DNA from 3 places in the Lysinibacillus sp. NPDC047702 genome. Region 2 is predicted to be linked to each of the others. Evidence: riboswitches for the same ligand, from Rfam matches in the RefSeq annotation. Region 2 holds a riboswitch; each other region holds the start of a gene.
What was found. A riboswitch is a leader RNA that binds a small molecule or an ion and turns the genes downstream of it on or off. The one in region 2 is predicted to bind lysine.
Positions count from the first base shown of each region.

Region 1: it holds a riboswitch for lysine, as region 2 does, so the genes downstream of both, ACQKIM_RS21105 (aspartate kinase) here and ACQKIM_RS25495 (amino acid permease) in region 2, are expected to answer to the same signal.
Region 3: it holds a riboswitch for lysine, as region 2 does, so the genes downstream of both, ACQKIM_RS26120 (transporter substrate-binding domain-containing protein) here and ACQKIM_RS25495 (amino acid permease) in region 2, are expected to answer to the same signal.

Region 1 covers NZ_JBNNMG010000056.1:24,587-26,864, reverse strand. Annotated here, with positions in the region: gene uvrC (excinuclease ABC subunit UvrC) at 1-796, shown strand, start outside; lysine riboswitch at 836-1,014, shown strand; gene ACQKIM_RS21105 (aspartate kinase) at 1,148-2,278, shown strand, end outside.
Region 2 covers NZ_JBNNMG010000086.1:16,421-18,698, forward strand. Annotated here, with positions in the region: gene ACQKIM_RS25490 (CynX/NimT family MFS transporter) at 1-802, opposite strand, end outside; lysine riboswitch at 981-1,157, shown strand; gene ACQKIM_RS25495 (amino acid permease) at 1,241-2,278, shown strand, end outside.
Region 3 covers NZ_JBNNMG010000092.1:13,058-15,335, forward strand. Annotated here, with positions in the region: gene odhB (2-oxoglutarate dehydrogenase complex dihydrolipoyllysine-residue succinyltransferase) at 1-582, shown strand, start outside; lysine riboswitch at 956-1,142, shown strand; gene ACQKIM_RS26120 (transporter substrate-binding domain-containing protein) at 1,261-2,118, shown strand.

The DNA.
Region 1 (2,278 bases), on a different contig from region 2:
AAAAAAAGAGCTTGTTGACCTAGCTACAAAAAATGCTGAAATTGCAGTAGCAGCTAAGTTCCAGCTCATTGAACGTCAGGAAGAACGAACAATTGGTGCATGTGAGGCACTTGGTGAAGCGATGGGGATTTCTACACCTCTACGAATTGAGGCGTTTGATAACAGTCATATGCATGGAACAGATGCTGTATCTGCAATGGTGGTGTTTATCGATGGTAAGCCTGCAAAGAAAGAATATCGAAAGTATAAAACTCGTACAGCTGCTAAGCACGATGACTATGGGGCGATGCAGGAAGTAATACGTCGTCGTTACATACGTGTACTAAAGGAAGGATTACCCTTACCAGATTTAGTTTTAATAGATGGTGGGAAGGGACAAATGGAAGTTGCACGAGAAGTATTAGAGGATGAGCTTGGGCTGGTCATTCCAATCGCCGGCTTAGCGAAGGATGAAAAGCATAATACATCACAGCTTTTATTTGGAGATCCGCCTGAAGTCATTGCGTTAAAGCGCACAAGTGATGGATTCTATCTATTGCAACGAATTCAGGACGAAGTACACCGCTTTGCCATTACATTCCTACGTCAGCAGCATGAAAAGCATGCCATTCAATCTGTTCTCGATCAAATTGAGGGCATCGGTCCAAAGCGAAAACAGCAATTACTAAAGCACTTTGGTTCTGTCAAAAAAATACGAGAGGCAAGTGAGCTAGCATTACAAGAGGCTGGGATGCCTGCTAACCTTGCTAATCATATATATACCTATTTTCAGCAACAGACATTGTTAAAGGAATAGACATATGCTAATGTTTAATAAAATACATTCACTATTTTAAGTGATGATAGAGGTGCAAGATTCAAAAGTAGTACATTAGAGGATGAACAAATCCTATGAAGATGTATGAAAGGGGAGCTTGCCGAAGTGGAGCATCGTTGTTTCCGATGCTGTGCTGGTTTTGCATTTAAGAAATGTAAGACTGTCGATTCTAAACGTTTCGGAGAGCTATCACACATGCGCAAGTTATTTTTATTGTACATGTATAGGCAGCTTTCACGTTATGTGAAAGCTGCTTTTTTGGTTTTCTAGCAGATACTCCGATTAGAAATGGCGTTAAATTAGGGATAGATGAAAAGGAGAAGAATCAGGATGGCAAGAATTGTAATGAAATTTGGCGGTGCTGCATTAGCTTCAACGGCACATATTTATGAGGTTGCGAAAAAGGCGATTAATGAAAAAGAAAAAGGTCATGATGTGGTAATTGTCACTGCAGCAATGGGGAATTCAGCGAAAGAATTAACGAAAATGGCACGAGATTTATCCGATGATGCGTCTAAGCATGAATTAGATGTGCTGCGATCAACGAGCTCACAGTTAGCCAGCGCCTTAGTGGCCATAGCCTTACAGGAAAAAGGCTATGAGGCAGTGTCATTAACAGGCTGGCAGGCAGGTGTTCAGACAGATGCAATGCATGTTAATGCACGCATTGAGTATATAGACGATAGTCGATTAGAAGAGCATTTGGCACAGAGGCAAATAGTCGTAGTTGCTGGGGAGCAGGGGATTGATCATTTACAAAATATTACGACTCTTGGTAAAGGTGGAGCAGAAACGGCAGCTGTGGCCATCGCGGCAACACTGGATGCGGAGCGTGTTGATATTTACACGAACGTGGATGGTGTTTATACTGCTGATCCAAATTATGTAAACGGTGCACAAAAGTTAAAGAAAATTTCCTATGATGAGATGTTAGAGTTATCAAACTTAGGCGCACATATCTTACATCCACGAGCTGTAGAATTAGCAAAGAAGTTTCAAATACCAGTTATTATTCGATCATATGAAATAGATACAGTAGGTACTTTATTGAAGGAGGAAGTTGAAATGGAAAAAAATTTAATTGTACGAGGTGTTGTCTATGAATCAGATGTTATTCGTTTAACGGTAGGCTATGATGCTTATTCGGATGCTTCGTTGGCAGATATATTTACGATACTTGCAGATCATCGCATTAATGTGGATATCATCGTGCAAGCGATAATCGACGGTCTAAAACCGACTGTATCTTTCACGATTTTGAAAGAAGAGTTTGCAGAAGCTTTGCATGTTCTAGAAGAAAGTAAACTGTCGCTCGGGTTTAGCTTTGCTGATTTTGAAGTTGGCTTGGCAAAGGTATCTATTATTGGATCAGGAATGGCGTCTAATCCAGGCGTTGCTGCCAGAATGTTTGATCGTTTACGACATGAAGGCATCCCTGTTAAGATGGTCAGTACATCTGAA
Region 2 (2,278 bases):
CTTGTGAAAATTGCATGATGGAGAACATCCAGCCTGCACGATCAGCAGCTAAACCTTGTGATATGTAAATTTCAGGAATCCATGCTGCAGTTGTATAAAATAATAATGATTGTAATCCCATAGCACCTGTTACTGCCCAGGTAACAGGGGATTTCCATAAAGGTATACGTTCTTTCGTTTTCTTAACAGCGGGCTCAGGCTTATTAAACTTTAATTGTGGAATCCAAATTAAAATGGTTAACACAACTAAAATAAGTGCAATAGCCAGTGCTCCTTGCCAGCCAAGAGATGATTGGGCAATAGGGTAGCTAATCCCAGCACCAAGTCCAGCTGTTAAATTCATGGACATTGTAAAAAATGCCATAAGCAAACCTACATGATAAGGAAATTTTAATTTAAGTAATCCTGGAATAAGTACATTTCCAAATGCAATAGCAACACCAATTAGCATAGTTCCAAAAACGAGCAAACTTGTTGTTCCTAGAGAGCGCAGTACAATACCTACTGCTAAAAGAATAGTGGATAAAAATAATGTTAGCTCAAGTCCTAATTTACGTGCAACAACTGGTGCAAATGGCGATATAACCGCAAAGGCTAGAAGTGGAATAGTAGTTAGAAATCCAGCTAATACATTTGATATACCTAGATCTTCTCGTATAAAAGAAATAATAGGTCCCACAACTGTTAAAGGCATTCGTAATGTCGAGGCAATACAAATAACGCCAATCACTAATAGTAAGGTAGCTCCTCTCCAGCTAATTTTCCTGCTAGGATAACTAGTGGAATCTTCATTTGTTGTCAAAATTAATCCCCCCTGTTTACATTCAATTATAATTGAACCACTATATTACTTTATCACATTATTCAAAATAGTAGAATATTCATAAAATATAGAACTTTACTCGTCGTATTGAAATGTAAAATGTCTTATGTTAAACTTGTAGACATCATAAATTTAATAATTATATGCCTCATGTTTGTATTGAGGTAGAGGTCGCGGTATTTATGAGTATGCTAATGGAAATGACAAGCATTGACGAGATTAGCTGAAAGGAAATACTGCCGAAGTGTGAGGGGACTTGAAAACCTCATGCTGGGGCTGTCTCCGAAAGGAACAGAACTGTCACGTTTGGACAACGTGTTGAGCTATCATTTAGAAAAAACTGAGGATTTACTTAGCCATCACAGTGTTCATGTGATGGTATTTTTTTGCCTCTTATATTAGGAAGGAAGCTATATCGTGAGTGAAATAAAAGTGAATCAGCTCGGTCATAAAGTGCCCAAGCTGAAAAAAGAATTAAAAAGCCGTCATATTACAATGATTTCTTTAGGTGGTACAATTGGTACAGGGCTATTTTTAGCCAGTGGTGGTGCCATTGCACAGGCAGGTCCTGGCGGTGCATTACTAGCCTACGCCCTAATCGGTGTCATGGTGTACTTTTTAATGACAAGCTTAGGGGAAATGGCAGCCTATATGCCATCCTCAGGCTCATTTAGTACGTATGCTACGAAATTTGTTGATCCAGCTTTGGGCTTTGCACTTGGCTGGAACTATTGGTATAACTGGGCTATCACAATTGCTGCAGAAATTGCGGCTGTATCATTAATTATGAAATATTGGTTCCCAGATAGCTCATCGGCATTATGGACAGTATTATTTATTGCTGTTGTGTTAACCTTTAATTTATTATCTGTAAAAAGCTATGGTGAAAGTGAATATTGGTTTGCCATGATCAAGGTGGTAACTGTGATTGTGTTCATTATTATCAGCTTATTAATGATTTTTGGTATTTTAGGTGGACAGGCACCTGTAGGTTTTACAAATTTCTTTATTAGTGATGGACCGTTTCATGGGGGGTTCCTTGCTACATTTGGTATTTTCCTTGCAGCAGGATTTTCATTCCAAGGAACAGAGCTTCTTGGGATTACAGCTGGTGAAACGGATGACCCTGGAAAAAATATTCCAAAGGCAGTAAAATCTGTGTTCTGGCGTATTCTTTTGTTTTATATTTTAGCGATTGGTGCGATAGGGATGCTGATTCCATTTACCGATGAACGTTTACTATCAGAAGACATCGCTGTATCTCCATTTACACTAGTGTTTGATCGCCTAGGTATTGCCTTTGCTGCTTCCTTAATGAATGCCATTATTTTAACGGCCATGCTATCAGCTGGGAATTCAGGACTATATGCATCATCTCGTATGCTATGGCAATTAGCGGTAGACGGGCATGCACCAAAATTTTTCGCAAAATTAAGCCGCCGCGGTATTCCAATC
Region 3 (2,278 bases), on a different contig from region 2:
GTTATGGCTTTACGTTCTCGTAAAAAAGACCAATTCTTCGAGTCTACAGGCTCTAAACTTGGTTTCATGTCATTCTTCACAAAAGCAGTAGTAGCAGCACTTAAAAAATACCCTTATGTGAATGCACAAATCGTTGGTGACGAAATTCACTTAAACAACTTCTTTGATATCGGTGTGGCTGTATCTACAGAGGAAGGCTTAGTGGTACCAGTTGTACGTGACGCTGACCGCAAAAACTTTGCTGAAATTGAAGATACTATTGCAGACCTAGCGAAAAAAGCTCGCGACAAAAAATTAGGTTTAGCAGATCTTCAAGGTGGCTCATTCACAATTACAAATGGTGGTGTATTCGGCTCATTAATGTCTACACCTATCATGAATGGTACACAAGCTGCTATCCTAGGCATGCACTCTATCAAAAAACGTCCAGTTGAAGTGAATGGTGAAGTAGAAATTCGCCCAATGATGTATCTAGCTCTTTCTTATGACCACCGTATTATCGATGGTAAAGATTCTGTAGGCTTCCTTAAAACAGTAAAAGAATTACTTGAAAACCCAGAAGATTTATTATTAAATTCTTAATGCCAAAGCCCTGCACATCGCAGGGCTTTTTCTTGTGTATGAAGGATAGAAAGTGGAAGAGACGGATAGAAAGGTCGAATTAGCTGATAGAAAAGCCAAAGTGATGGATAGAAACGTATAGAGGCAAACACAACTGTGCTTATAAGATACTTTTAGATTACTAGGCTTACTATCAATAGTAATAATTTGCGATTTTTTTCGCTGAAGCTTCAATATATTTGTTAACTTTGCAAAAGTAAATAATGAATTTAAGATAGATAAAACCCTAATATTGTCATTAATCAGAAAAATGATAAAATTACCTTGACGAATAGGCTAGTTTTATAGTAATATCTAAATATCAATTAAATAAACAAACCTCACATTCATTCTATTGTGAGGTAGAGGCGCGGTATTTATTAGTTCATTGCTGAGTACAAGCAAGCGAAGACGCAATGGAGAAGGAAATATCGCCGAAGTATAAAAGGAGCTCGTACTTTTATACTGGGTCTGCAGTGAATAATTGCAGGACTGTCCTAGTAAATTACTTTCCACATTTACTAGGTTGTGCTATCTCAGAAACATGGAAATTATAGTGAGGATTTGGGCAACTGTCAATTAAAGGTAAGACCTAAGTTCAAAGCTTAGGTCTTTTTTAGTACAGTTGTCTTATTTTTTTACAGAAAAGGGGAGTTTTTCATGAAAAGAAAATGGTTGTTAGTAATGATTTCTATTATGACGGCAATTGTGCTAGCTGCTTGTGGTGCTGGCGACAAAAAAGAGGGCGGTTCAAGTGATGCTGGAGCCGACAAAGAAGAAGGCGGTGGTGAATTCCGTATTGGTATGGAGGCGGGCTATGCGCCATTCAACTGGACACAGCAAGATGATGCAAATGGCGCAGTAAAAATTGCAGATAATGCAGAGTATGCAGGTGGCTATGATGTTCAAATGGCAAAAAAAATTGCTGAGGGTTTAGGAAAAGAATTAGTGATTGTAAAAATGGAATGGGATGGTTTAGTACCAGCACTTCAATCCAATAAAATTGATGCTATTATTGCTGGGATGTCTCCTACTGAAGAACGTAAGCAAACAATTGATTTCACTGAAAACTATTATACTTCTGATTTTGTAATGGTTATTAAAAAAGGCAGTAAATATGAAAAAGCAAAATCAATCCAGGATTTCTCTGGTGCTAAAATTACTTCACAATTAAACACTTCAAACTACAAAGTGATTGACCAAATCAAAGATGTACAAAAGCAAACGGCTATGGATAGCTTCCCAGCAATGCGTGTAGCACTAGAGGCAGGAAAAATTGATGGCTATGTAGCAGAGCGTCCAGAAGGTATTTCAGCAGCAGCAGCTAATGATAAATTCACATATATAGCTTTTGAGGAAGGCTTTGATACAGATCCTTCTAATACATCCATTGCAGTTGGTTTACGCAAAGGTGATGCAGATCTTGATAAAATCAATGAAATTTTAAAAGGAATTTCAGAAGATGATCGCCAAACAATAATGGAAGATGCCATTCAGCAACAACCAGCAGCACAGTAACAGGAATGCACGGACTTTTCGCTAGTCCGTGCATGTCATTTCATCATTATTCAATGAGAACCTCTCTAAATAATGATAATGTCTTAGCTACATAATTCATAAAATGGTAGAACAATCGTGTTCATCATGCTAGTTAGCTAGGAATATAAAGAAGAAACAA